Regions from separate parts of the Aureimonas mangrovi genome, predicted to be linked through region 2. Evidence: predicted binding sites of a transcription regulator. Region 2 holds the regulator's gene; each other region holds the start of a gene.
The links. Region 2 encodes PhoB, which activates phosphate uptake and scavenging genes when phosphate is short. Its sites were predicted from a motif close to TGTCATNNANCTGTCAT; they were not measured.
Positions count from the first base shown of each region.

Region 1 (7,177 bases), 900 kb from region 2:
CTCTCCCTGCGCAGCCCCTACCAGGCCGCCGCCGTTCCGCGCCATCGCAAGCCATGGCGCGCGCCGCGCTTCTCGCCTGTGCCGAGCGTCCTCCTCCTCGCCGACATGCAGGACGAGGGCGTTGCCGCCGCGGTCCGCGATCAGGCCACCGCCCTCGCCGCGGGCGGGTTCACCGTGCATGTCGGCGGGATGGGCGGGCCCACGGATGGATGGGGTCAGACCGTGCTCCGCCTGCCCGATCCGCTGCACGCGGCCGCCTTTGCGGCGGCGCAGGACATCGACGTCGTCATCGCCCACACACCACCCTTCCACTCGGTGGTGCGCTGGGCCGGGGCGCGGCCGATCGTCCTGTGCGTCGACCACGCGACGCAGCCGCGCGACGAGGAGACGGCCTTCGCCTTCGCCGCCGCGCGCCGGGTCCTGCGGCCCGACGAGCCGGCCGATAGCCTTGCGGGCGACCTGATCGCGCTCTGGCAGGAAAGCTGAACGCTCAGCTTTCGCGGAAGGCGCGGCCGAAGCTGTCGAGGATCGGGCGGCTGAGATACTCGAAGAAGGTGCGCTCGCCGGTCTGGATGAAGCTCTCCACCGGCATGCCCGGATAGACCTGCTCGCGGGTGATCTCGGCCGGCAGCTCGCGGGTGATGGCGATGCGAGCGAGATAGTAGGGCTGATTGTTGGCCTCGTCGACGAGACGGTCGGCCGAGACGTAGGCCACTTCCCCGTCGACGCTCGGCGTCACCCGCGCGTTGAGCGCGCTGAACTGCAGGCGGGCCGGCTGGCCGACGCGCACCGAGTCGATGCTCTGGATCGGGATGCGCGCCTCAACCACGAGGTCGTCGGTCGTCGGCAGGATCTCGAGCAGCGTCTCGCCCGGCCGCACGACGGAGCCGACCGAATTGTGCGCGATCTGCACGACGACGCCCTTGGTCGGCGAGCGCACGCTGGTGCGCGACAGGACGTTCACAGCCGTCGTCAGCGCCTCCTCGGCCTGCTCGATTTCGCCGCGCACGGTGTTCAGCTCGGCCGAGGCGGTCTCGATGCGTTGCGTGTCGAGCCGCGCGATCTGCTCGTGCGCCTCCACCACCTGAATGTTGGTCGCCAGGATGTTGGAGCCGAGCTGGCCGGACTGGCCGACGAGATCGGCCTCCGAGCGCAGGAGCGCGGTGTACTCGGAGCGATCGGTCAGCCCGCGCTCCAGAAGCGAGAGCTTGCGTGCGCTTTCCTCGCGCACGACGACGAGCTGGCGTTCCACCGCGTCCTGCTGGGCCTTCAGCCCGACGGTCTGCTCCTGCAGCGCCTCCACGCGCTGGAACAGGATCGCACGCTCCTGGCGGAATCGCTCGAGCCGCACATCGAACTCGCGCGTCTGCTCGCGCAGATGCAGGGTCATGCCGGTGTCCTCGCCGGCCGTCTGGAGGGCCTCGCTCAGTTCCAGCCGCTCGGCGCCGTCGCGCTCGGCGACCAGGCGTTCGGCACGCGCGCGAAGCGAGACGGACTGCTTGAGAAGCCGGTTGCGGTCGGCGAGCGCGGCCGTCGGGTCGAGTTCGTAGAGGATCTGCCCGTCCTCGACGCGCTCCCCCTCATGGACGGCGATCTGCGAGACGATGCCGCCCTCCAGATGCTGCACGCGCTGGTTCTGGCCCATCGCGGAGACGAAGCCGCTGGCCACCGTCGCCCCCGCGAGCGGGGCGGTGACGCCCCATGCCGCGAAGCCGCAGAGGAAGACGCCCGTCAGCGCGAGGCCGAGGATGACGGGTCCGCGGGTGCCCGTCCTGATGTCACGGGCCCAATTGGCTTTCGGCGCGCTCACGATGCCGCCCCTCCGCTGACCACGCTGGTGAACCGCCCGCCGACGAGCGGCTGCGGCGGACGGACCTGTCCGCCCGCATTGGCGGCGGCCGCTTCCTGCGCCTGGCGCACACGCTGGGCCTGGCGCTCCAGCACCTCGGCGCGCGTGCCGTAATCCTCGATCGCGCCATCGCGCATCATCAGGATGCGATCCGCCACGTCCGCGACCTGGCGGCGCTGCGTGACCACGATCACGGTCGTCCCGTCGGCCTTGGCGGCGGCCAGAGCCCTGTCGAGCGCCTGCTCCCCGGCCATGTCGAGATTGGCGTTCGGCTCGTCGAGGACGAGAAGGCGGGGCGTGCCGAAGAAGGCGCGGGCAAGGCCGACACGCTGGCGCTGGCCGCCCGAAAGCTGGATGCCGCCCGGGCCGAGCATCGTGTCGTAGCCTTGAGGGAAGCCGAGCACGAGGTCGTGGACCTGCGCCTTGGTGGCGGCCGCGACGATATCGGCGTCGGATGCGTCGGGATCGAAACGGGCGATGTTCTGCGCAATCGTGCCGGGCAGCATCTCGACCTCCTGGGAGAGGTAGCCGACATGGCGGCCGAGCGCCTCGCTGTCCCAGTTCGCCATGTCGGCGCCGTCGATGCGCACCACGCCGCTGTTCGGTACGAGCGCGCCGGCCAGAACCCGTGCGAGCGTCGACTTGCCGGCGCCCGAGGCGCCGACGACAGCCACGCAGGCGCCCTGCGGAATCACGGCCGAAACGCCCTTGAGGATCGGGTCGCCGCGCTCGTTGCCGCGCGCGGCCACGATGACCTTCTGCACTTCGATGCGGCCGGTCGGCGTCGGGAGTTCGGTGCGCGTCTCGCCCACCTTGGCCGAGGCCAGCGCGGCCGAAAGGCGGCGCCAGGCGGCGCGGAAATCCACGAAGCCCTTCCAGCCGCCGATGACCTGGTCGATCGGCTGCAGGCCGCGCCCGGAAATCAGCGATGCGGCGAAGATCATGCCCGCCGTCATCTCGCCAGTGACGACGAGATAGCCGCCATAGCCGAGGATGGCGATCTGCAGGCCGAGCCGCACGACGCGCGAAAGCCCGCCATAGAAGGACGCGACGGAGTTGGCGCGCTCCTGCGCGGCCATCGCGCGGCCCTCCTGGCGGCCCCAGGCCTCGGTGACGTTGCCGCGCATGCCCATGGCGGAAATGCTCTCGCCGTTGCGGGTGAAGGCCTGCGCCATCAGCGAGGCGCCGATGCTCTCCTCGCCCGACGCGCCGAGTGCGCGATCACCGGCCCACTGGTTGGCGAACGCGACGGCGAAGAGGACGACGGCGCCGCCGGCCGTCAGCCAGAACAGGTGCGGGTGGATGAGATAGAGGATGCCGATGAAGAAGGGCGCGAAGGGCATGTCGAGAAAGGCCAGCAGCGTGCGCCCGCCGACGAAGCCGCGCACGGTGGACAGATCGCGCAGCGGCTGGATATCCCCGAGCGAGGCGCGCTGGCCGGCGATGGAGGCGAGAAGAGCCGAAGAACCGCCGGCGACCCCGATGCGGGCGGCGAGCCGCCCCGCCATGATGCTGCGCAGCGCGTCGATCGCGCCCAGGAGCAGGATCGCGCCGGCCGCGATCAGCGAGATGAAGGCGAGCGTCTCAAGAGAGGATGAGACGAGCACCCGGTCGTACACCTGCAGCATGTAAAGCGGCTGCACGAGCAGGAGGACGTTCGTGACGAAGGTGAAGAAGAAGAGGCCGGAGGCGCCGGACCACGCGATCTTCGCGATCTCGTCGATGGGTTTCTTCTTCACGGCGATACCTGGAAAACGGACGAAGAGCATGCCGTCGGCGGGCGTCCGGCGGCCGACGGGATACGCCGCGCAGATGACAGTTGGATTACGGACGCGACCTTCGCCCGTTCCGGCTGACGATGCGTCAGTTCGTCGTCCGCGTGTTAAAAAACCGCAACATGAAGCTGGTTAGTAGCCGTCGCGATCGCTGCGGTGAGCCGGATTCGATCGCGGAAGCCGAAACCCTTTCGCGCATCCGAGCCAGCACTGTCGACACCTCGAAACCGGCAAACGTGACAGGCCGGCGTTCGAGGCGAGTCTTTCGTGCGCGCGGATCCGCTTTCTCGTGGAGACCAAAATGCCGACGACACTGTCCGCGGGCGATATCGCCTTCGTCGACTTCGCTTCCGACAATCCGAAGAGCTTCGCCTTCGTCCTTCTGACGGACGTTGAAGCGGGCACCGCGATCAACTTCACCGACAATGGCTGGCGTGCCGACGGCAGCTTTCGCGCCAACGAGGGCGTCATCGGCTGGACCGCGGAAGCAGCGTTGACGGCCGGGACGGTCGTCCGCCTCGAGGGCGTCCAGGGAGGCTTCAACCTCTCCACCTCCGGTGACCAGATCCTCGCCTACCAGGGTGATGCCGCTTCGCCGGCCTTCATCTCCGCAATCCAGTTCAACGGCGCCGATTGGGACGCCGACGCGACCAACTCGAACTCGTCCGCTCTCCCCGCTGGCCTGACGGACGGCGTCAACGCGGTTTCGATCGCCAACGTCGACAACGGCTTCTATTCCGGCCCGACCTCCGGCGACCCTGCCGCGATCCGCGCGGCGCTGAACGACGCCGACAACTGGACCGTCAACGATAATGCGCCCGTCGCCTTCGACGGTTCCTTCGCCTTCGTCGGCTCCGACGAACCGGCCGTGTCGATCAGTGTCGATCCGGCGAGCGCGGTTGAAGCCGACGGCGCCTTCACCTTCACGATCGAGGCCACCAACCTCACGGAAGAGATCGAGGTGACGGTCAGCTTCTCCGGCACCACCGATGCCGACGACTTCGCAGGCACCTTCCCGGCCGACCGCGTCATCACTCTCGGGCCCGACAATCTGAGCGAGAGCTTCACGATCACCGCCAGCGACGACGACGTCTCCGAAACCGATGAGACGCTCGTCGGCACGATCGCCGTCACCAGCGGCACCGCGACCGTCACGCGAGCGAGCGCCACCGCGACCATTCTCAACGATGATTTCGACGATTCCGACCTGACGCTCATCTCCGCGATCCAGGGTTCGGGCGCGGCGTCTCCGATGGTCGGCCAGACGGTCACGGTCGAAGCCATCGTCGTCGGCGACTTCCAGGACGGCGACGCCGATGCCGGCCGCGACATGCGCGGCTTCTTCCTCCAGCACGAGCAGGCCGACTGGGACGATGACGCCTCGACCTCCGAAGGCATCTTCGTCTTCGAGGGCGGCAGCTTCCTCACCGACGTCGCGATCGGCGACCGCGTGCGCGTCACGGGCGTCGTCGGCGAGTATTTCGGCCAGACGCAGCTCACCGCACAGAGCGTCTCGGTCGTCGAGGCCGGAGCCGTCGAGGACATCAACACGATGGCCGTCGACGTCGACCTGTCGGCGATCACCAACACGACGGTCAACCAGGACGGCGACTTCCAGCCCGACCTCGAGGCCTACGAGGGCATGCTGATCCGCCTGCCGAACACGATGACGGTCACCGAGCAGTTCCAGCTCGACCGCTTCAACGAGATCAAGCTGTTCGACACCAACGGCTTCGAGCAGGTCGGCGCGAACGGCGAGACGATCACCGGCGAGCGCCCCTTCACCTTCAGCCAGCACAACACCCCCGACGCCGCCGCCTACCAGGCCTACCTGCAGGAGACCGGCGCGCGCACGATCACCTATGACGACGGCCTGAACTTCCAGAACCAGCCGATCGACAATCTCTTCCCCGACTACGGCACCGCGACCGCGCCGCGCATGGGCGACACGATCCAGGGCCTGACCGGCGTCCTCGACTACCAGTGGGCCGGCAACCAGGCTTCGGGCGCAACCTGGCGCGTGCGCTCCGTGGAGAACGAGGCGAACGAGTTCACCCGCGGAAACGGCAACCCCGAGCCCACCAAGGTGACGGCGGACGGCACGGGCCTGAAAGTCGCCTCCTTCAACGTCCTGAACTTCTTCACCACGCTGGACGGGGGTGGAAACACGATCGACAACGGCCAGGATCCGCGCGGCGCCAACAACGCCGTGGAGTACCAGCGCCAGCTCGACAAGCTCCTCGTTGCCCTTGAGCAGCTTGATTCCGACATCATCGGCCTGATCGAGATCGAGAACGACTTCGACCTCGAGGGCAACACGCCCGCCGTTGCGACTCTCGTCGAGGAACTGAACGCGCGCGCCGGCTCCGATGTCTGGGCATGGGTCGATCCGGGCCGCCCGACCATCGGTGACGACGCGATCGCGGTCGCGCAGATCTACCGCACCGACACGGTCCAGATCGCCGAGGGCAACGGCCCGAACGGCCAGGCCATCGCCATGCTCGAGACGGCCGGCATCTTCGATGCGACCGGCGGCAATCGCGTGCCTCTCACCGTCACCTTCGAGGAACTCGCGTCCGGTGAGGAGATCACCGTCACGGTCAACCACTTCAAGTCGAAGGGCTCGGCTTCGCCCGGCGAGGGCAACGCCGACCTCAACGACGGCGCCGGCGCCTCCAACGGCACGCGGATCAACGCGGCCATCGCCCTGAACGAATGGCTGGCGACCAACCCGACCGGCTCCTCGACCACCAACCAGGTCATCCTCGGCGACCTCAACTCCTACGCGGCCGAAGAGCCGATCCAGCACCTGCTCGACTCCGGCTGGGTCAACCTCGCCGCCCGCTTCCTCGACAACCCCTACGGCTATATCTTCGACGGCTTCGTGGGCACGCTCGACTACATCCTGGCGAGCGGCGACATGTTCGCTGACGTCAACGGGATCATCGACCGCGTCGAGGACTTCGTGATCGGCAACATCAACGCCGACGAGGCGGACGCGCTCGATTACAACACCGATTTCGGCCGCGACCCGTCCTACTTCGACGGCACTTCGCCGATCCGCGCGTCGGACCACGACCCGCTGGTCGCCAGCTTCAACCTCGGCGCCGACCAGCAGCCGGGCAACTACACGCTCCAGATCCTGCACTTCTCCGATGGCGAGGCCAGCACGCTGGCTCCCGAGACCGCTCCGCTCATGGCGGCGCTGGTCGAGGCGTTCGAGGAAGAATACGCCAACACGATCGTCCTGTCGGGCGGCGACAACTTCATCGCCGGACCGTTCCTTTCGGCCGGTGCCGATCCGCGCCTCGACGCCATCCTCGGCGTGACGGCCGGCGGGCGGGCCGACATCGAGATCCACAACCGCATCGGCGTGGACCTCTCGACGGTCGGCAACCACGAGTTCGACTTCGGGCCGGACTTCTTCGACCGGGCGATCTCGGGCGAAGGCAGCTGGACTGGCGCGCTCTTCCCGTATCTGTCGGCGAACCTCAACTTCGAGGGCACCTCGCTCGAGGACAACTTCATCGACACCTTCGCAGGCACCGGGCCG
Region 1 is NZ_CP059692.1:205,137-212,313, forward strand. Features, by position in the region: gene H1343_RS00965 (glycosyltransferase family 2 protein) at 1-486, shown strand, start outside; gene H1343_RS00970 (HlyD family type I secretion periplasmic adaptor subunit) at 491-1,810, opposite strand; gene H1343_RS00975 (type I secretion system permease/ATPase) at 1,807-3,588, opposite strand; gene H1343_RS00980 (ExeM/NucH family extracellular endonuclease) at 3,926-7,177, shown strand, end outside.
Region 1: a site for PhoB is predicted at 3,662-3,678, ahead of H1343_RS00980 (ExeM/NucH family extracellular endonuclease). Genes of this name have one in related genera too.

Region 2 (7,177 bases):
ACTGACCGATCTCATCGAGGTCAACATCAACAATCTTGCGGCCGTGCCGTCGATCGTCTTCGGCCTGCTCGGCCTGGCCGTCTTCGTCAACTGGTTCGGCCTGCCACGTTCAGCGGCTCTCGTCGGCGGACTTGTGCTGACGCTGATGACGCTGCCGACGATCATCATCGCGACCCGCGCCGCGCTGCGCGCCGTCCCTCCATCGATCCGCGCGGCGGCTCTTGGACTCGGCGCCTCGAAGAACCAGATGGTGTTCCACCATGTGCTGCCGCTGGCCGCGCCCGGCATCTTGACGGGCACGATCATCGGCCTGGCGCAGGCGCTCGGCGAAACGGCGCCGCTGCTCCTCATCGGCATGGTCGCCTTCGTCGCCGATCACCCCTCGGGGCCGATGGACGCCTCGACGGCCCTGCCGGTGCAGATCTTCATGTGGGCGAACGAGGCTGACCGCGCCTTCGTGGAACGCACCTCCGGTGCGATCATCGTCCTACTTCTCTTCCTCGCGGTGATGAACATCGCCGCCGTCTTGCTGCGCCGCCGCTTCGAACGCCGCTGGTAAAGGGACCGATCATGAGCCAGAGCCAACCCGTCATCGAGACGCATGTGCAGACCCCCGCTTCGGTCGCGCCGGACAATTCGCCGGTCAAGATGCGCGGCCGGAAGGTCAACGTCTTCTACGGCGCCAAGCAGGCCCTCTTCGATGTCGATCTCGACGTCGCCGAGCGCCGCGTCACGGCCCTCATCGGGCCGTCCGGCTGCGGCAAGTCGACCTTCCTGCGCTGTCTCAACCGGATGAACGACACGGTGGAATCGGCGCGCGTCGAGGGCGACATCACCCTTGATGGCGAGGACATCTACGCGCCGGATCTCGACGTCGTGGAACTGCGCGCCCGCGTCGGCATGGTGTTCCAGAAGCCGAACCCGTTCCCGAAGTCGATCTTCGACAACGTGGCCTACGGTCCGCGTATCCACGGCCTCGCCGCCAACAAGAGCGAGCTGGAGGAGATCGTCGTCACGAGCCTCAAGCGCGCGGGCCTCTTCGAAGAGGTGAAGGACCGCCTGAATGAGCCGGGCACCGGCCTGTCGGGTGGTCAGCAGCAGCGCCTGTGCATCGCGCGCGCCATCGCGGTTTCGCCCGAGGTCATCCTGATGGACGAGCCTTGTTCGGCGCTCGACCCGATTGCGACGGCCACCGTCGAAGCGCTGATCGACGAGTTGAAGCGCAACTACACGATCGTCATCGTCACCCACTCCATGCAGCAGGCGGCGCGCGTGAGCCAGGCGACGGCCATGTTCCATCTCGGCCGCGTCGTCGAGGTCGGGCCGACGGAGAAGATGTTCCAGAACCCGGACGACAAGCGCACGCGCGACTACATCACCGGCCGCTTCGGCTGACGCAACATGCCCCGGCGGCGGGGCGGGAGAACCTCATGGCCGAACATATCGTCTCGTCCTACGATGCCGAGCTCAAGTCCATCCTCAGCGACATCTCGTCGATGGGCGGGCAGGCCGAGCGCATCGTCGCGCGCGCCGTCGAGTCGCTCACCCGCAGCGACGCGGTCCTTGCCCGCTCCGTCGTGGCCGAGGACAAGGTCCTCGACGCCGCCCAGCGCGACCTCGATGAGCACGCGATCATGACGATCGCCAAGCGCCAGCCGATGGCGCAGGACCTGCGCGAGATCGTGGGCGCCATCCGCATCTCCAACGACCTCGAACGCATCGGTGATCTCGGCAAGAACATCGCCAAGCGCGTGATTTCGATCGCGGAGCACAACCAGCCGGTCAAGCTCGTGCGCGGCATCGAACATCTTTCGGAGCTCGCGCTCGAGCAGCTCAAGGACGTGCTCGATGCCTATGCGGTGCGCGATGAGGCCCGAGCAGAGGCCGTGCGCATGCGCGACGAGGAAATCGACGCGATGTACACGTCGATCTTCCGGGAACTCTTGACCTACATGATGGAGGATCCGCGCAACATCACCGCTTGCACGCATCTTCTCTTTTCGGCCAAGAACATTGAGCGGATCGGCGACCACGCGACCAACATCGCGGAGACGATCTACTACATCAAGACGGGTCAGCAGATGGATCTCGATCGCCCCAAGGACGATCGAACCCACACGATCGGCACCGCGCAGGCGAGCGTCTGAGGCGAGGGCCCCCGGCTCGATGACGCGCCGGGGCTGACCAGGAGGCTGGAGTGATGGCGATGGCACCCCGTGTCGCGGTGGTCGAAGACGAAGAGGCTCTCGGTATCCTCCTGCGTTACAATCTCGAAGCCGAGGGCTACGACGTCGAGGTGATCGCGCGCGGCGACGAGGCTGACATCAGGCTGCGGGAGGCGCAGCCCGATCTTCTGCTTCTCGACTGGATGCTGCCCGGCCTTTCCGGCGTCGAGCTGTGTCGGCGGTTGCGGCAGCGCGAGGAGACGGCGATGCTGCCGATCATCATGCTGACGGCGCGCGGCGAGGAGAGCGAGCGCGTGCGCGGCCTCTCGGTCGGTGCGGACGACTACATCGTCAAGCCGTTCTCGACGCCCGAGCTGATGGCGCGCGTGCGGGCCATGCTGCGCCGGACGAAGCCTGAACGGATCGCAGCGCGCCTTGCGGCGGGCGATATCGAGCTCGACCGCGAGACGCGCCGCGTGCGCCGATCGGGCCGCGAGGTGAAGCTCGGACCGACGGAGTTCAAGCTCCTGGAATTCCTGATGCAGGCCCCCGGCCGCGTTTTCTCGCGCGAGCAGCTCCTGGACGGAGTTTGGGGGCAGGGTGTCTATGTCGACGAGCGCACGGTTGACGTGCATGTCGGTCGCCTTCGCCGCACGCTGAACCGGGGCCAGCGTATCGACCCGATCCGCACCGTGCGCGGTTCGGGCTACGCTTTCGATGAAACCTTCACGGGCCGCGCCTCCTGAGGGGCTGTCGCCGTTCCTGGACGCGGCCGGCGGTCATCGTTCCATCGGGTGCGAGAAATCGAGTACGAAAAAGGGCGCCGATCTTCGGATCGGCGCCCTTTTCATGCCCCTCAACGACGGGGCCCAGCCTTACTCGCCGTCGCCCTTCGGATAGGGCTCGACGGTGCCCTTCAGCTTAATCGTCAGCGGCTTGCCCTTGCGGTCCAGCGTCTTGCCGGCCGCCACGCGCACCCAGCCCTCGCTGACGCAATACTCCTCGACATTGGTTTTCTCCGCCCCGTTGAAGCGGATGCCGACGCCCCGCGCGAGCAGGGCTTCGTCGTGGAACGGGCTGTCGGGGTCGATCGACAGGCGATCGGGCATGGCGGCATCGGCCGGAAGCTTGTCGCTCATCGATCAGCGAACCCGGCGGCGCTCGGACACCGGCTGGAAGGCGATCCGGGCATGATACTGGCAGTAGGGCGAGGCGTCGCCTGAATGGTTGCCGCAGAAGCGGAAATCGGGCGAGAGCGGATCGCCGAGTGGCCATTTGCAGGTGCGCTCGGAGAGTTGCACCAGCGTGAGGTTGCGCGAGATCGGCACGATCTCCGCGCTCTGCTGCTGCTCGGTGACGAGACCGCGCTCTGCGACGAGATCGACCTCTTCCTCCATCTTCAATGCGGTGGCGCCGATGGCGCGCGCCGTCGGCTGGCGCGAAATGCCGGCCTGCGAGGCAACGACGAGGCGCGGGGCGGCCGTCTCGGCCGGGCGTACGGGCTCCGCCGTTGCGGGCTTGGCCTTCACCGTGGCTACGGGCTCGGTGACGGGCGCGGTCTTGATCCGGCTTTCGAGCTTCAGGCGATGGACCTTGCCGATCACCGCATTTCGGGTGACGCCGCCGAGCTCGCCCGCGATCTGGCTGGCGCTGTGACCATCGGCCCAGCGCTTCTTGAGAAGGTCGATACGTTCGTCCGTCCAGCTCATTTTAGTAAGCTCCTCGTTTCGGACAGGGCGGATCATCGGAATCCGTTTACAGTCCACGGGCCGAGGCCCGCCGGATGATCCACCATATCTATGTGACTGCTGATGCTTGCCGCACGAAATCTGGTACGTCCCCAAACTATATATCGGGTGACTCGCTGACAAGAGTCGCGCCGGGGCGCCTCGAATCGATTTGCGGTTATCCCCAGCTTGCCGCACGGACTGCGCTCGCGTGCAGAGCGCCCGGGGCTCAGGCGTCGTTCGTTGACAAGGCGGCCTTTCGACATGGTATAGCACGCGTGTTCAAATGCCCGCCGCAACCGACGCAAAGCCTGCCCACGGCAGGCTTGCTTCGTTTCAGGAAGTCTTCGTCCGCATTTTCTTCAAGCTTAACCCGTGAAGTAGTCTCATGGCCGCCCCCCAAGAAGCCCACTCGCCGCTGTTCGCAACCTACGCTCGCGCGGACCTTCGCTTCGAGCGAGGCGAAGGCGTGTGGCTGATCGCGGACGATGGGCGCCGCTTCATGGATTTTGCCGCCGGCATCGCGGTGAACGCGCTCGGCCATGCGCATCCGCATCTCGTCGAAGCGCTGACCACGCAGGCCACCAAGCTCTGGCACGTCTCGAACCTCTACGAGATTCCGGGCCAGGCGCGTCTGGCCTCGCGGCTGTGCGAGGCGACCTTCGCCGATCGTGTGTTCTTCACCAATTCGGGCGCCGAGGCGCTGGAATGCGCGATCAAGGCCGCGCGGCGCTACCATTTCGTGGGGGGCGAGCCCGAGCGCTATCGCATCGTTACTTTCGAAGGCGCCTTCCACGGCCGCACGTTGGCGACCGTCGCCGCAGGTGGCCAGAAGAAATACCTTGAGGGCTTCGGGCCCAAGGTCGAGGGCTTCGACCAAGTGCCGTTCGGAGACCTCGCCGCCGTGAAGGCGGCGATCGGCCCGCAGACCGCCGCGATCCTGATCGAGCCGATCCAGGGCGAGGGCGGCGTGCGCGTGCCGCCGCCGGGCTTCCTGCAAGCGCTGCGCGACCTGTGCGACGAGAACGGCCTGCTCCTGATCTTCGACGAGGTGCAGTCGGGCCTCGGCCGCACCGGGCACTTCTACGCCTATCAGGGCGCCGGCGTGACGCCCGATCTCCTCGCCTCGGCCAAGGGCCTGGGCGGCGGCTTCCCGATCGGCGCCTGTCTCGCCACCGAGGCTGCTGCCTCCGGCCTGACGGCCGGCACCCACGGCACCACCTTCGGCGGCAATCCGCTGGCGATGGCCGTCGGCAACGCGGTTCTCGACGTGGTGCTGGAAGAGGGTTTCCTGGAGCATGTCCGCGAGATGGGCCTTCTGTTCAAGCAGGGGCTGGAGTCGGTGAAGGATCGCCATCCGGGTGTCGTCGAGGAAATTCGCGGCGAGGGGCTTCTGGTCGGCATCAAGGTGCGCGGGTCCAATGGCGAGTTCGTCGCCAAGCTGCGCGAGCGCGGGCTTCTGGCGGTTCCGGCCGGCGACAATGTCGTCCGGCTTCTGCCACCCCTGATCGTGACGGCCGAGGAGGCCCGGGGCGCGCTGGAGCGCATCGAGGCGGCCGCCGCGGCGCTGTCCTCGACGCAGGGAGCGGCGGCATGAACGCCTCGACTCCGATCCGCCACTTCCTGGACATCTCTGTCGTCGAGCCCGCCGACCTGCGCGCCATTCTCGACGACGCCCGCCGCCGCAAGGCCGAGGGGCGCGCCTCGCCGCGCCCGCTCGAGGGCCGCATGCTGGCGATGATCTTCGAGAAGCCCTCGACACGCACGCGCGTCTCCTTCGACGTCGCCATGCGCCAACTCGGCGGCGAGACGCTGTTCCTGTCGGGATCGGAAATGCAGCTCGGCCGTGCCGAGACGATCGCCGACACCGCGCGTGTCCTGTCGCGTTACGTCGACGCGATCATGATCCGCACGACGGAGCATTCCCGGCTTCTGGAAATGGCCGAGGCGGCGTCGGTGCCCGTCGTCAACGCCCTGACCGACGACACGCATCCCTGCCAGATCATGGCGGACCTGATGACCTTCGAGGAGCATCGCGGGCCGGTGGCCGGCAGGACCTTCGCCTGGAGCGGGGACGGCAACAACGTCCTCAACTCGTTGATCGAGGCCGCGCCGTGCTTCGACTTCTCCCTGCGCATCGCGACTCCCGAGGGCTCCGAGCCCGATCCGGCCTATATCGCGGCGGCGAAGAGCGCCGGTGCTTCCATCCTCGTCACGCACGACGCGCGCGAGGCCGTCGCGGGCGCTGACTGCGTCGTCACCGACACCTGGGTCTCGATGGGCCGCGAGGAGGCCGCGCGCGGCCACAACGTCTTCTTCCCCTATCAGGTGAACGAAGCGCTGATGGCGCAGGCGAACCCGGACGCGCTGTTCATGCACTGCCTGCCCGCCCATCGCGGCGAGGAGGTGACGGATGGCGTCATCGACGGGCCGCAGTCAGTGGTGTTCGACGAGGCGGAGAACCGCCTGCACGCACAGAAATCGATCCTTGCATGGATGTTCGGCGAGGTAGGCCGATGAGCAATATCGAGGAAATCGAGCTCGGCGAGTTCGGCTACGCCGGTGATGATGCGGTCGTGCCCTTCCAGGTCGAGGCGCTCGATGCGCGCGGCCGCGCGGTGCAGCTCGGCGACATGGTGGACGCGATCCTGTCGCGCCACGATTATCCCGAGCCTGTCTCTCGCCTTCTCGCGGAGATGATCGTCCTCACGGTCCTTCTCGGCACCTCCCTGAAGTTCGACGGCAAGTTCACCGCGCAGACGCAGACCGACGGGCCGGTGGACCTTCTCGTCGTCGACTTCACGACCCCGTCGTCGGTCCGCGCCTATGCACGCTTCGACGCCGAGCGTGTCGAGGCGGCGGTGGCGGAGGGACGCACGGAGCCCGAGCATCTCCTCGGCACTGGCACGATGGCGCTGACGGTCGACCAGGGCCGCCACATGCAGCGCTATCAGGGCATCGTGGCGCTCGATGGCACCTCGCTGGAGGAAGTGGCGGAAGGCTATTTCCGCCAGTCCGAGCAGATTCCGACGACCGTTCGCCTTGCCGTCGCGCGCATCGCGCGCCGCCGCGAGGGTGGCGGCTTCGATGAAACGTGGCGGGCCGGCGGCCTCGTCGCGCAGTTCCTGCCCGAGGCGCCCGAGCGCATGCGCCTGCCGGACCTGCCAGGGGGCGACTTGCCGGAAGGCGCGATCGAGGTGGGCGGACACGAACCGGATGATTCCTGGACGGAAATCCGCGCGCTCGTCGACACCATCGAGCCGTCCGAGCTCGCCGATCCTGATG
Region 2 is NZ_CP059692.1:2,793,335-2,800,511, reverse strand. Features, by position in the region: gene pstA (phosphate ABC transporter permease PstA) at 1-559, shown strand, start outside; gene pstB (phosphate ABC transporter ATP-binding protein PstB) at 649-1,395, shown strand; gene phoU (phosphate signaling complex protein PhoU) at 1,431-2,147, shown strand; gene phoB (phosphate regulon transcriptional regulator PhoB) at 2,207-2,911, shown strand; gene H1343_RS13500 (DUF3297 family protein) at 3,041-3,304, opposite strand; gene H1343_RS13495 (GcrA family cell cycle regulator) at 3,308-3,874, opposite strand; gene H1343_RS13490 (aspartate aminotransferase family protein) at 4,281-5,489, shown strand; gene argF (ornithine carbamoyltransferase) at 5,486-6,412, shown strand; gene H1343_RS13480 (Hsp33 family molecular chaperone) at 6,409-7,177, shown strand, end outside.

Region 3 (7,177 bases), 1.7 Mb from region 2:
TCGTGGTCGGGCCCAGCATCGGCCAGGTCACCGTCAGGAAGCGGTCGATCGGGTTCTTGGCGCCGTCGAGCCGGGCCGCCTCGTGCAGATCCTTGGGAACGCCCGCGAGGCCGGCGAGGAACAGCACCATGTTGAAGCCGAGCACCTGCCACACGCCGATCAGCGCCAGTGTCGGCACGATCAGCGACGGATTGGCGAGGAAGGAAACGGGCGGGGCACCGAACCACTGGATCGCGGCGTTTACCGGCCCGAGCGTCGGGTGGAGGACGAACTGCCAGACGGTCGCCATGGCGACCAGCGTCGCGGTGACGGGCAGGAAGTAGGCGACCTCCCAGATGCCTCGCGTGCGGGTTCGTCCATGCACCAGAAGCGCGATGCCGAGCGCGAGCCCGACGCCCAGCGGAATGACGATCGCGGCGTAGACGACGGTGTTCCACAGAGCGCGCCGGAACACGGGATCGGCGAGCGCGCGGGTGAAATTGTCGAGCCCGGTGAACTCCATCGAGATCGCGCCGAGGCGGTAGTCTGTCAGGCTGAAGACGACGAGCGAGAGGAGAGGGAGGATGTAGATCGCAAGCAGAAGAAGGATCGCGGGCGCCGCGAAGAGGAGTCCGCGCCGGACCACTCTGCGCTCGATGCGACCGGGACGGCGTGTCGTGCCGTCAGCGCGGGGAGGCGCAAGTTCGGCCGTGGCGCTCATGCCGCCATCCGCCCGGCCACATCGCACGACAGGCGCGCGCCGTCGGCGCCGAAGAGGTGCGCGCCCTCCGGCGAGAAGCCGATCGCCGCCTCCTCGCCCTCGGCCGCCATCGGCGCGGAGCCGGCCGGCCTCCTCATGGTCAGCCGGACGTCTGCCTCGCCCGCGAGCGCCAGCGTCACATATCGGTCGGCGCCGTGCATCTCGCTGCGCAGAACCCTCACACGGAAGCCGTCTGCCGCCGGATGCAGAGCGTCCGGCCGAAGCGCGAGCGTGACCGGGCCGCCGTTCGCACCTTGGCTGACGAGGCCGACATCGCGCCCGAACGCGGAGACACGCCCGTCGCTGCCGATAACTGCGGGAAGGGTGTTGATCGTCGGCGAGCCGATGAAACGCGCAACCGCCAGCGAGGCCGGCCGGTCGTAGAGATCGTCGGGCGTGCCGACCTGGAGGATGCGTCCACCTTCCATCAGGGCGATGCGGTCCGACATGGTCATCGCCTCCACTTGATCGTGGGTGACGTAGACGAAGGTCGCGCCGAGACGGCGGTGAAGCGCGGCGAGTTCCTCGCGCATATGCGCCCGAAGGCGGGCATCGAGATTGGAAAGGGGCTCGTCCATCAGGAAGGCCGAGGGGTCGCGGACAAGGGCCCGTGCGAGGGCTACGCGCTGGCGCTGGCCGCCGGAAAGTTGCGCGGGCTTCCGGTCGAGAAGCGCCCCGATCTCGAGCATCTCGGCGGCGCGCGTCACCTCCGCGTCGATCTCGCGTGTCAGCCTGCCGCGGCCCGGCGAAAAAGCGCCGAGGACGGGAAGGCGCGCGGCAAGCGAGAGGCGGCGCATGCGCAGCGGCGTCGCGATGTTCTGGCGCACGCTCATATGCGGGTAAAGCGCGTAGCTCTGGAACACCATGGCGAGGTTGCGGTCGGCCGGGTCGGTATCGGTCACGTCCTGCCCGCCGATCGAGACCGTGCCCCGGTCGGGGCTTTCGAGACCGGCGATGATGCGCAGGAGCGTGGACTTGCCGCAGCCCGACATGCCGACGAGCGAAAGGAACTCGCCCGCACGGATCGAGAGGTCGATCCCGGAGAGCACGTCGCCCGCGCCGAAGCTCTTGCCGATGCCCGACAATTCCAGGGAACGCGCCGTCATGACACGACCCTCCGGCAGAGGCCGGGATCGGCTGGCGATGGCTTCATTTGGCGAGCTTGGATGGCCATGCGTTCCCCGACATCTCCTCGAAAAGGATGCGGTCGCTCTAACGCTCGCCTGTAACAAAGCGATGACGTATGGAAGCTTTCTTACGTCGGCTGCAGGATCCTGGCCGATATGAGTTCCATCGCTTCCGCGACACTCTGGACGATCGGCACGTCGTCGACCGCCGGAGCGTCGTTCATGGCCAGCACGAGGCGGCCGAATTGCAAACCGAGCGCCATCTCGGAGAGGGTGCCGACGCCGCCGCCGACCGCCACGAGCGCGACGCAGGCACGCGCGATGATGGCGTTGCGTGCGGGCCCGATGCCGGTCGCGATCGGGATGGCGACGAACGGGTTGGCGGCTTGCCACTCGTCGTCGGGCAGGATGCCGATCGGGATGCCTCCCGCTTCCGCATGGCCGCGACAGGCCGCCTCCATCACACCGTTCCTGCCGCCGCACAGGAGTTGCAGGCCATGGCGGGCCAGTTCGGCGCCCAGGGCCTCAGCCGTTTCGAGCTGATGGGGCTTGGCCTCGCGCGGGCCGATGATGCCGACCGGCACGCGGCGAAGCTGTGCCGCCTGTGACAGGAGCCGAAGCGCGCGAGCCGGCGAGACGGCCTCGCCCCGGTGCCCCCCGTCCGCCTTCGTCCACGCGAACCGGACCGGATCGAATACGCACCCGTTCCAGATCGGACGCTGCAGGGCGCCACTCCATAGTATCTGCTGCAAGATGGTCTTTCCTTATGTCTTCATTCGCGCGGTGATGTGGGAAAAATCCTGAGCCCGGCGACAAATTGCTCGCAGATAGCGCGCGGTGATGTAAGTTATGTTACAGATTGGTATCGGAGGGAAATGCGTGTCTGCACCGGATGAACTGACCGACCGGCAGCGCGAGATCGTTCGGCTCGTTGGACAGCAGAGTTACTCGACGATCGAAGCGCTGGCGCAGCGTTTTGAGGTCTCGATGCAGTCGATCCGGCGCGATGTCATCCATCTCGATCGGCTGAAGCTCCTTCAGCGCTTTCACGGCGGTGCCGGCGCCACCGACAACACTGTGAGGCTCGGCTACGGAGAAAAGCGCCTGCAGGCGCTGGACGCCAAGCAGCGCATAGCGCGCGCCGCTGCGGCCCTTGTGCCGCCCGGCAGTTCGATCTTCCTCGATGTCGGCACCACGACCGAGGCGCTCGCCCGTTCCCTCGCCGAGCGAGAGGTCGCGCTGCGCGTCTTCACCAACAGCATGGCGATCGCAATGGCGCTGGCGGGACGACGACAGCTGGAACTGTATGTCTTCGGCGGTTCGGTTCGCGGGGCGGACGGATCGCTGACAGGGGCGGCGACCCTAGCCGGAATCGACGCGATGGGGTTCGACGTCTGTTTCATCGGTTGCTCCGGGGTCGACGACCGCGGCCGGGCGACGGACTACGATCTGGAAAAGATCGCCGTCAAGCAGGGCGCGATGCGGCGCTCTGACAGCCGTGTGCTGTTGGCCGATGCGACCAAGTTCGAACGCCGCGCGATCGCGGCCATCGCCCCCTTGGCCGACTTCGCCAGTGTGGTCAGCGACGGCGAGCCGAACGCGGCGCTTCGCGCGGAGATCGGCCGGCTCGTCATCGCCGATTGAGGTGGCGTCGCCTGTGGGCGCGCCTGGCAGGCTCTTCCCGCATCCGGCAGAGCGGCGGGCCCACGCTCAGTCGGCCGTGCGTTCCCAAGTTGGGAACGGATCGGTCAGCTTTCTCCACCGCTCTGGCTGAAACTCCGTCTCCGGCACGAGACACGCATCGAGACGCCTGCGAAGAGCAGCCTCGTCCATCGTGCGAGCGCCGATGAAGACGAGTTCCTGACGTCGGTCTCCCCAGACCGGATCGATGTAGGGTCCGACCGCGGCGCGCCATTCGTCGCTGTCGGGCCAGCGCGCCTTCGGCACGGACGCCCACCAGAGCCCGGCCTTCTCGGTGCGCACGAGTGCCCCGGCCTGGCTGAGGCTGCCGACGAAGCGCGGGCGTGTCGCCAGCCAGAAGAAACCCTTCGCACGCACGACCCCCGGCCAGTTCTCACCGATGAAAGCCTGGAGACGTCCCGGATCGAAGGGCCGCCGCGCGCGGTAGACGAAGGAGCGGATGCCGTATTCCTCCGTCTCGGGCAGGTGATCCGCGAAGCCGTAGAGCTCCTTGTACCAGAGAGGATGTTGTTGCGCCTTCTCGAAGTCGAACCGTCCCGTGCCCAGGATGTCGTCGTTCGAGACGCTGGCGAAATCGGTTTCGATGAGCTTGGCGTCCGGGTTCAACCCCTTGATGATTGTCCGTGCGGCCTTCGCCCCGTCCGCTCCTGCCGCGGAGACCTTGTTGAGAATGATCACGTCGGCAAATTCGATCTGGTCGACGAGCAGGTCGATAATGGTGCGCTCGTCCTCCTCGCCGAGGCTCTCACCACGGTCGCGCAGGAAGTCCTGAGAGCCGAAGTCCCGCACGAGATTGGCCGCGTCCACAACCGTGACCATCGTGTCGAGACGTGCGACATCCGCAAGGCTCCGCCCGGCCTCGTTGCGGAATTCGAAGGTCGCGGCGACGGGCAGCGGTTCCGAGATGCCTGTGGATTCGATCAGGAGATGGTCGAAGCGGTCCTGTTCGGCGAGCGCGCGCACTTCCTTCAGAAGGTCGTCGCGCAGCGTGCAGCAGATGCAGCCGTTCGTCATCTCAACGAGCTTCTCGTCGGTGCGCGACAGCTCGGCACCGCCGTCGCGCACCAGGCTGGCGTCGATGTTCACCTCGCTCATGTCGTTGACGATCACCGCGACACGCTTGCCCTCGCGATTGTTGAGGACATGGTTGAGCAGGGTCGTCTTGCCGGCACCCAGAAAGCCGGAGAGAACGGTGACCGGCAGCCGGCGGGGGCGGTCGGCTTTGAAGAGCATGGCAGGCTCCTGGCATGGGTTCAGTCTCAGGCCGCCCGGCCGTCGGGCCGGGCGTTCGCTTGCGAGGCGTGGCGCTCAGTGCGCGATCATCTCGGCGACGATCTCGTCGGCGTCGAGCGATGACGGGTAGTAGGTCGGCCAGTTCGTCACCTCTTCGAGGAGGGCGGCGCGGTCGTCACCCCAATAAATATGGTAGTGATCGGTGTTCTCCGGCGCGATGCGGTGGTCGCTGAACTGGATGAACTGCGGCGCTGCCTCGTCACCTTCGGTCTTTTGGAAGATGAAGCGCACGCCGCGGTTGCCCTTGGCGTAGGTCAGGACCTCGTAACCGTCATAGGTGTAGTGACCCTCCGTCGGCTCGCCATCCTCGTAGAAGGTGACGACATCGCCCGCGATGGTGATGCGGTCGACCTCGGTGCGGTAGCCGGTTTCGTAATATTCGGCGTACTCCTCAGCGGTCATGTCGCCGCTCTCGGCCTTGTGCTCCCACACCGGATCGAGCGTTCCGTCTTGAAGATACGGGTAGACCGACTGCCAGTCGCCCTCGTAGTCCGACAGCGGGCGATCGGCGATCTGGCTGTCCTCGAAGTAGCCGGCGTAGATCTGCGGATCGCCATGGCTGTGCGCGTGTGCGCCGTCGCCATGACTATGCCCGGCGTGGTCGTCCCCCGTGGCTTCATGATCGTGGTCGTGACCGGCATGGTCGTGCTCTTCGCCCTCGTGGACGACACCGCTGCCGCCCACCACGGCGATGTTGTAGGGCATGCCCTCGACATCGATCGTGCCGGCTTCTTCGAGGGTCTCCTTGTCGATCCGACGCACGAGGCCCGCATTGGGATCGCTCATGACGATTTCGTCGCCGGCCATCGCGATGCGCGGCCGCGGATCGTTCCAGTGTCCGTCCATGGAGTAGGGCTCGGTCACACGCGCGCTGTCCGTCAGCGTCGCCTCGAGAACATCCAGCTTGTGGAGCGTGCCGTCCTCGGTCAGCACGTAGCCGAAGCGCGCGTTGGCCGGATCGAGTGCGAAGTCGATGCGCCGGAACGGCAGGTCGACGTGGCGCAGATGCGGCTCGTCCACCGGATCGACGACCACAAGGCCGTCCGCGCCGTAGTTTCCGAGGAACACCTGCATGGCACGCGAACCGATCAGCGTCCCCGTCTTCTGTCCTGCGGGGAGGTCAGCGCCGTATTCGAGCATCGCGGTCTCGATGCCGTCCGCTCCGGTGGTCACGGCCAGCACGCCCTCGTCGCAGCCGGCGATAAGGTACGCGCCGGAGAAGGCTTCACCGTGGATGCCTGTGCAGGTCGCCAGGTCGCCGAGGAGTTCACCTTCTTTCGTCGTTTCCTGAAGGCCGACTCGCGAGGGTGCGGCGTCGCCTTCCACCGGCGCGTCGGAAGCCACGCTCGTCACCCAACGGTTGCCGATCGGGGCGACGAAGCCGTGATGGGCGCGGGACTGGGAAAGCTGCGTCGAGGCGATTTCGCCTTCCGAGAGCGCGTGTCCATCGACGATCGCCGCGTAGCCCCCGCGATCGAAGTTGATGGCGACCTTGCCGTCGTGATCCACGACATGGAACGGTCGCGGGCCGGTGAGGCTACCCTCGATCGCGGTGGGATCTTCAATATCGATGTCGGAATGGTCGCCATGCGAATCGAGCGCGATGCCGCTGCGGAAGAAATGGACGGCATCATCGTCGGACTGGACCGCGACGACGGCAGCGCCGTTGTCGACGCCGTAGAGCCTCGCCTGTCCGTTGGTTTCGAAGCTCCATCGATTGTCCGGTTCGCCGAGGTCGAAGGCGGTGACGCGCCCTTCGGCATGGTCGCCGACGAAGACGCGATAGAGCGTGACATCTCCGCCCTCATGGCTGCGCCCCTCATCCTGGGCATGAGCGCTGACGGTGAGGACCAGTGCGACGGCTGTGGTGCAGCCAAGTGAACGCAGCATTCCTGTATTCCTTGATCGGTGGTGGAGGGAGAGGGCGGGCGAGCCGCGCGGCCGCATCAGTTCGCGGTCAGCGCGCCCGTCATGGTCTGGACGTTGTGGCGCATGAGCGAGACGTAGTCGGGCGCCGGACCGTTCGGATCGGAGAGAGCATCGGAGTAGAGGATGCCCTTGAGCTCGGTTCCAGCTTCGGCCGCGATCCGCTCCACAAGGCGCGAATCCGAAATGTTCTCGGCGAAGACGGCAGTGGTGCCAGCCTCGCGCATCTGCCGGATCAGCCCCGCGACATCGGCGGCCGAAGCTTCGGATTCGGTGGAGATGCCCTGCGGCGAGAGGAACTGCAGGCCATACTCGCCCTCGAAATATCCGAAGGCGTTGTGGCCCACGACGACCGCTCGACGGTTCTCGGGCAGCGCGTCGATGCTCTCGC
Region 3 is NZ_CP059692.1:1,002,211-1,009,387, forward strand. Features, by position in the region: gene H1343_RS04700 (carbohydrate ABC transporter permease) at 1-700, opposite strand, end outside; gene H1343_RS04705 (ABC transporter ATP-binding protein) at 697-1,845, opposite strand; gene H1343_RS04710 (TIGR00725 family protein) at 1,995-2,450, opposite strand; gene H1343_RS04715 (DeoR/GlpR family DNA-binding transcription regulator) at 2,746-3,510, shown strand; gene zigA (zinc metallochaperone GTPase ZigA) at 3,577-4,800, opposite strand; partial or broken gene H1343_RS17140 (ZinT family metal-binding protein) at 4,876-5,475, opposite strand; gene H1343_RS04730 (metal ABC transporter solute-binding protein, Zn/Mn family) at 6,807-7,177, opposite strand, start outside.
Region 3: a site for PhoB is predicted at 2,707-2,723, ahead of H1343_RS04710 (TIGR00725 family protein). Genes of this name have one in related genera too.

Region 4 (7,177 bases), 1.7 Mb from region 2:
GCGCGACGGCATCTACGGAGACGTCCGCGGCCAGAAGCTCCTCGATCGTCGCGAAGGACGGCACACCGTCGAGCGCGGCGTTGCGGCTGGCGATCGCGGCGAGTTCCACGCCATCCGTTGCCGCGATCGCCGGCAGATGCTGGTCGCGCGCGATCTTGCCGAGGCCGACGATGGCGAGACGGATCGCGGCGCTCACAGTGCCCTCACCATTTGCAGGCCTCGCTCGGCCTCGAGGCGCAGCGCGTTGGTCAGCGGAAGCAAAAAGGGTGCGGCTTCGATCTCAAAGACGTCGCCCTCCTTGGCCGCAAAGCCGTCCGAGAAGGAAAGCGTCGCCGTGCCGAAGAAATGGATATGCAGATCGCCCGGCCGGCGGAAGAGATCGTATTTGAAATGGTGGTGCTCGAGATTGGCGATCGAGTGACTCATGTTCGCCTCGCCCGAAAGGAAGGGCTTTTCGAACACCGTCTGCCCGCCGCGCCGGATGCGAGAAACTCCCTCGACATGATCGGGCAGCTCTCCGACGAAAAGCTCGGGTCCGAGCGCGGCGTTGCGCAGCTTGGAGTGGGCGAGCCAGAGATAGTTGCCCTTCTCGGTGACGTGGTCCGAGAACTCGTTGGCGAGGCAGAAGCCGAGACGGAACGGCGTCCCGTCCGGGCCGACGAGATAAACGCCGGCGATCTCCGGCTCCTCACCCCCGTCCTGCGCAAAACCGGGCGAGGCCAGCGCCTCACCGCTGGCCCGCAGGGTGGAGCCATCGCCCTTGTAGAACCATTCGGGCTGCACGCCGACCGATCCGGCAGCAGGCTTGCCGCCCTCCAACCCCATGCGAAACATCTTCATCGAGTCGGTCGCAGCCTCGTCCTCCAGCGCCTTGCGGTGCATGGCGTCGCGGCCGGCGGCCGAGCCGAGATGGGTGAGGCCCGTACCGGTGACGAGGCAATGCGCCGGGTCGGCATGAGTGACGGGGAGCGCCAGCAGGCCTTCGCGGACGAGTTCCCGCGCGTCGACCGGCTCACCGGTGCGCGATGCCAGCACCGCTTCGGTGAGCAAGACGCCGCGCGATATCGCGTCCCACGCCAAATCGTAAAGCGAAGCGGCCGCGAGACGTTCGCCCATTGCGCCATCTTCAAGAACCGCGACGGCGGGCCTATCGCCCTGCCTGTACTGAATAAGCCGCATCCATCCTCCCGATAGCGCGCTTCTAAAAGTATGACTTATTGAAATCGCGACCACGGCGTCAAGGCCAACTTTGATCACTTTTGCCAAACTACCAAGACTATTACGCAGAACAATCATACGATATGACTGGACCGAGGCCGCAGTCGCGTTACGGCCGATTATGGGAGCAGGTCGCTGGCGGGCCTTCTGGAAACGACGATGGAAGGCGGGCAGCTGCGCACCAGCCACGCGATGGTGGTGGGCCAGCTCGGCCGCGCGATCGTGGACGGCACGCTGCCCGCCGGGTCCATCCTGCCGGGCGACGGTGAGCTCATTTCGCGCTTCGGCGTCTCGCGAACGGTGCTTCGCGAGGCGATGAAGACGCTGGCCGCCAAGCGGCTCGTCGAGCCGAAGGCGAAGGTCGGCACCCGCGTTCTCGGCAGCGCGTCCTGGAACCTCTTCGACGCGGATGTCCTCTCATGGCGGATCGAGGCCGGCGTCGACGAGGCCTTCATCCAGCACCTCGCCGAGATCCGCTTGGCCCTGGAGCCGGCGGCCGCATCTCTTGCAGCCCGCCACGCGAGCGAGAGAGACGTCCTGCGCCTCTACGAGATCGCCGGGCGCATGAACGACCTGTCGCACACGCCCGAAAGCGTTGCGCGGGTCGATCTGGAGTTCCATCAGGAGCTGGCGCGCGCTTCGCGCAACCCATTCATGGTCTCGGCCGGCGGCGTGATCGAGGCCGCGCTCGCGCTTTCCTTCAAGCTTTCCTCCCCCGCCCGCACGCGGGAGGAAATGGAGGAGCTGGCCCGCAACCATCTGCGTATCGTGCAGGCGGTGGCCGCCGGCGACGGCGAGAAGGCCGCGACGGCTATGCGTCTCGTCATCGACACCGGCGCGGGCCGGGCCAGCCTCGCCCTTCGACAGACGGCGATATCTCCTCAGACGTCGTCGATATAAGCCTCGATCTTCGCCGGACGCCCGAACGGCGCCGCCAGCTTCTCGCCGGTGGCCTTGCGACCATCGACGCGCAGAACGGTGCGGCATGCCGTGTCGAAAGCTCTCCAAAGCCGTCGAACGGGGCGACCATTATGGGCATCGCGCCATGGAGCCATCCGGCGAATGCTCGCAAACGATGCGACGAGCCGCACCCAGAACGGCGAAGGGCGCATCGCTTTGCAGCGATGCGCCCTTCGTTTCCGTCACCTGCCCTTGCAGGCGAGATGATTAGAGGTCCAGCGTGGTGCCGGCCTCGAAGTTCGCGCGGTACTCGTCGCGCTCGGCGTCCGGCGCCGGGACGAGACCGTACTGGGCGAGCGGGCCGTCCGGGCCGATCATCTGGTCGTCAAGGAAGAACTCGACGAACTCGGACAGGCCGGGGATCACGCCGATATGAGCCGACTTGACGTAGAAGAAGAGCGGGCGCGAAACCGGGTACTCACCCGTGGAGATCGACTCGACCGAAGGCGTGATGCCGTCGATGGTGGCGACCTTCAGGCGGTCCTGGTTCTGCTCGTAGAAGGCGAGGCCGAACACGCCGACGCCGTCCGGGTTGGCCTGGATGCGAGCCAGCGTCTCGGAGTAGTCGCCCGAGATGTCGGTCGTGTAGTTGCCGCCGCGAACCTGGATGCAGGCGTCCTCAGCCGCGTCTTCGTCCATGCCGGAAGCGACGAAGGCTTCCAGCGCGCCCGAGGATTCGCAGCCGGCCGAGAGGAGGTTGTCCTCGAAGACTTCGCGGGTGCCGTGGTTCTCGGCCGGGATGAAGGCCGCGATCGGCTGGTCGGGGAGAGAGGAGTCGATCTCGGACCAGTTGGTGTACGGGTTTTCGACAACCTCGCCGTCGACGACGACCTGGGCGGCCAGCGCGTTGAAGACGATTTCGGGCGTCAGCGCGAAGTCATCGCGCGAGGCGTCCGAGGCGAAGACGATGCCGTCGTAGCCGAAGCGCACTTCCTGGATGTCCGTCACGCCGGCAGCGGCGCAGGCAGCCTTCTCGTTGTCCGAGATCGGGCGCGAGGCGTTCGCGATGTCGATCGTCGAGGAGCCGACGCCCTGGCAGAACTGGGTGAAGCCGCCGCCCGTACCGCCCGACTCGACCACCGGGGTCGGGAAATCAGGATAGGCTTCGCCGAAGGCCTCGGCAACGATCTGCGTGTAGGGCAGAACGGTCGAGGAGCCGGCGATCTGCACGGGCTCGGCGTTCTGAGCGCTCGCCGGCGAGATGGCGAGGACGGCCGTGCCGAGCGCGAGGCCGGCGATCTTCTTGTTCAACACGAGGAACATCTCCTTCGAGACGGTTGATTTGATACCTCGGAGCCGCTCGCCGGCCGCCGGGGACACGCCTCTCCTAGCGATCACGCGCGAAGGACACATGACAGATCGATGACGATTGAATGACGATGTAAACGTATAAGATTGCTTGCTTTCCGATTCACGCGGCAGCCGCTTCCGCAGCGTTCAATCCAGGGCGCGCAGCACGCTGCGCAGCGTGGCGGCGATCTCGCTGACTTGGTCCTGCGAGATGATGAGCGGCGGCGAAAGCGCGATGATGTCGCCCGTCGTGCGGATGAGGAGACCACGCTCATACGCGTCGAGGAAGGCTGCGAAGGCGCGCTTCGTGGGCTGCCCCGCGATGGGCTCCAGTTCGACCGCCCCGATCATGCCGATGGTGCGGATGTCGATGACGTGCGCTTCACCGTGCAGCGAATGCAGCGCGTCCGCCCAGACCGGCTCCAGCGCCTTGGCGCGCTCGAACAGCCCCTCCTCGGCATAGGTGTCGAGGGTGGCGAGGCCAGCGGCCGCCGCGATCGGGTTGCCCGAATAGGTGTAGCCGTGGGCGAACTCGATGAGGTTCTCGCCCCCCGTCATGAACGCGTCGTGGATATCGCCTTTGACGAAGACCGCCCCCATGGGGATCACGCCGTTGGTGAGGCCCTTGGCGGTCGTCATGATGTCCGGCGTCACGCCGAAGTAATCGGCGGCGAAGGCCTCGCCCATCCGCCCGAAGCCGGTGATCACCTCATCGAAGATCAGAAGGATGCCGTGCTGGTCGCAGACTTCGCGAAGGCGCTTGAGATACCCCTTGGGCGGCGGCAGCACGCCGGTTGACCCCGAGACCGGCTCGACGATAACCGCGGCGATGGTGGAAGGGTCGTGAAGCTGGACGAGGCGCGCCAGATCCTCGGCGAGATCGACGCCGTGTTCGGGTTCGCCGCGCGTGAAAGCGTTGCGCGCCGGGTCGTGTGTGTGACGCAGATGATCGACGCCGGTCAGGAGCGTGCCGAACATCTTGCGGTTGCCGACGATGCCCCCGACCGACACGCCGCCGAAATTGACGCCGTGATATCCACGCTCGCGCCCGATCAGCCGGAAACGCGAGCCATCGCCCCGCGCGCGGTGGTAGGCGAGCGCGATCTTCAGAGCAGTCTCAACCGACTCGGACCCCGAATTGGTGAAGAACACATGGTCTAAGCCAGCGGGCGCCATTGCGGTCAGCCGGGCGGCGAGCTCGAAAGCCTTCGGATGGCCCATCTGGAAGGCGGGAGCGTAATCGAGTTCGCCCGCCTGCGTGGCGATCGCCTCGGTGATGAGCGGGCGGCAATGCCCCGCGTTGACGCACCACAGCCCGGCGGTTCCGTCAAGAACGCGGCGTCCGTCCGCGGTCTCGTAATGCATGTCGCGCGCCCGCACGAAGAGCCGCGGATCCTTCTTGAACTGCCGGTTCGCCGTGAACGGCATCCAGAAGGCGTCGAGATTGTTGGTGGCGATCCGCGAATGCTCGTTCATGGCGCTCGGTCTTCCGGTGATGGCAGCCCCATCCAGGGCGCCTCGTTCGACCGACGCTATGAACTCGCCGCGAGGGGGTCAAGCGCCCCTTTGAGCCTCAGAAGATCAGCATCAGGAGGCCGATCACGACGATGAGGCCGATGACGAAGATGACGCCGATGGTGGAGGCGAAGAAGCGGAACATGGTCGATCCTTGTTTTATGCTCGCGGGCCCATTTGGTCTCGCGGTGCTGCGTTGCAGTATCCAGCGCGATAGCTAGGGCGCGAATGACACAGGTCGACGCGCGTCCTCAACTCCTCGGCTCGCCCTCGGCGATCGCGTCGGGCACCGCGAGGGCGGTCGGCGGCAGCCCTTTCTTGCGCTCGCGCATGAGGATGAAGAGCCCGGAGGCTACGATCAGCCCAGCGCCGACAAAAAGCGCCGCGCTCGGCTCGTCGCCGAAGATCAGGACGCCGTAGACAATCGCCCAGATGATGAGCGTGTACTGGAAGGGCACCACGACCGAGGCTTCCGCGACCGCGAGCGAGCGGTTCACGCAGACATGGGCGGCCATGGCGACAAGGCCCAGAAGGCAGAGCGCGAGAAGGCCGGTCGCGCTCGGCGGTGTCCACGCGAAGGGCGCGAGGACGAGGCCGATGATCGCGCTCGCCGTCATCTGCCACGCGATCAGCGTCGTGCCGCCCGCATCCGAAAGGCGCCGGGTGAGCACGATCAGAATCGCGAAGGCGAAGCTGCCGACGATGGCGATCGCCGCGCCGATCGAGGCGACCGAAAGGCTCGGCCCGAGGGCCACCACGACGCCCGCGAAGCCGACCAAGACTGCAAGCCACCGCCGCCAGCCGACACGCTCGCCTAGGAACAGCGCCGACAGGGCGACAACGTAGATCGGCGAAGCCAGATAGAAGGTCATGACCTGCGCGAGCGGCAGGTAGAAGAGCGCCGCGTAAAAAAGCGCGCTCTCGGCCGCGCCCCCGAAGGCGCGCAGGAGATGCAGGCCAGCACGCGGCGGGGTGAGGATCGAACGGCCCTCGCGCCGGATGAAGGGGGCGAGGACGGCCAGTGCGGCGAGCGAACGGATCAGCATGATCTGACCGACGGCATAGGTCGCCACCAGCCACTTGCCCATCGCGTCGTTGGCCGCGAACAGGGCGATGCCGACGAGCATCAGCACGATGCCGGCCGTCGATCCGGTGGCTTTCAGGTTCCAACGCAAAGGCCGGGCGCTCCCCCGCGGGCCGGTCCGCGCCGTTCCGCCGCCTGCGGCGTATCGCGAGATGTTCGCCCCGCGCAAGCGTTTCCGCCACGCCCTCGCCGACATTCTGATCTTAACGCTTGCCGCGTAGGGTCCCGGCGCGGGGCGACATGAGGATACTCGGAATGGATGTGTGGGTGGACTGGATCAGCGCGCTGATCGAAACGCATCAGGCCTGGGCGATCCCGATCGTCGGCCTCATCGCCTTCGGGGAATCGCTGGCCGTGATCGGCCTCCTGATTCCGGCCACGGCCGTCATGCTTCTGATCGGCGGCCTGATCGGAGCCGGAGTGCTTGATCCGGCGCCGATCCTCATCGCCACCATCGTCGGGGCAATCCTTGGCGACGCCGTGTCCTATTATGTCGGCGCCTATTTCGGGCCCGGCCTCGTGCAGACGCGCTTCATGCGCAATCATCGACAGGGCGTGGCGCGCGCGCGCCTGTTCTTCCGTAAATACGGCGTCCTCGCCGTCTTCCTCGGCCGCTTCTTCGGCCCCGTCCGCTCGACCGTCCCGCTGGTTGCCGGAATCATCCGGATGGATCACTTGCGCTTCCAGGTCGCCAATATCGCATCGGCCTTCGTCTGGGCTCCTCTGATCCTCGCACCGGGCTACGTGGCCGCGCGGGGCGCCGGCGAGATGGGCCTGGACAGCGAGGCGCACTTCGTCGGCCTCGTCGCCATCGTTACGGTGGCGAGCATTGGCCTCGGCATCTACGGGGTGATCCGCATGTCGACGCCGCGCGCGCGCAAGAGCCTGGCAAAAGCTCAACGCTCCTGAAGGGCCGATGGTGACAAGAACCTGTCGGGGCCGGAACGATTGGGCTGCCGACGCGTTCACGTTCCCGTCAGGAACAGGAGTGAGACCTTTGAACATCTTCTACATCATTGGCGTCATCGTCGTCATCGTCGCCATTCTGAGCTTCCTCGGCCTCACCTGATCGTGCGCCGGAGCTGCATGTCAGCTTCACCGTTTCGAGAG
Region 4 is NZ_CP059692.1:972,748-979,924, reverse strand. Features, by position in the region: gene H1343_RS04610 (Gfo/Idh/MocA family protein) at 1-196, opposite strand, end outside; gene araD1 (AraD1 family protein) at 193-1,179, opposite strand; gene H1343_RS04600 (FadR/GntR family transcriptional regulator) at 1,378-2,118, shown strand; gene H1343_RS04595 (hypothetical protein) at 2,100-2,330, opposite strand; gene H1343_RS04590 (PstS family phosphate ABC transporter substrate-binding protein) at 2,386-3,429, opposite strand; gene aptA (omega-aminotransferase AptA) at 3,616-4,944, opposite strand; gene H1343_RS17225 (small membrane protein YohP) at 5,042-5,128, opposite strand; gene H1343_RS04580 (DMT family transporter) at 5,235-6,158, opposite strand; gene H1343_RS04575 (DedA family protein) at 6,323-6,976, shown strand.
Region 4: a site for PhoB is predicted at 3,530-3,546, ahead of H1343_RS04590 (PstS family phosphate ABC transporter substrate-binding protein). Genes of this name have one in related genera too.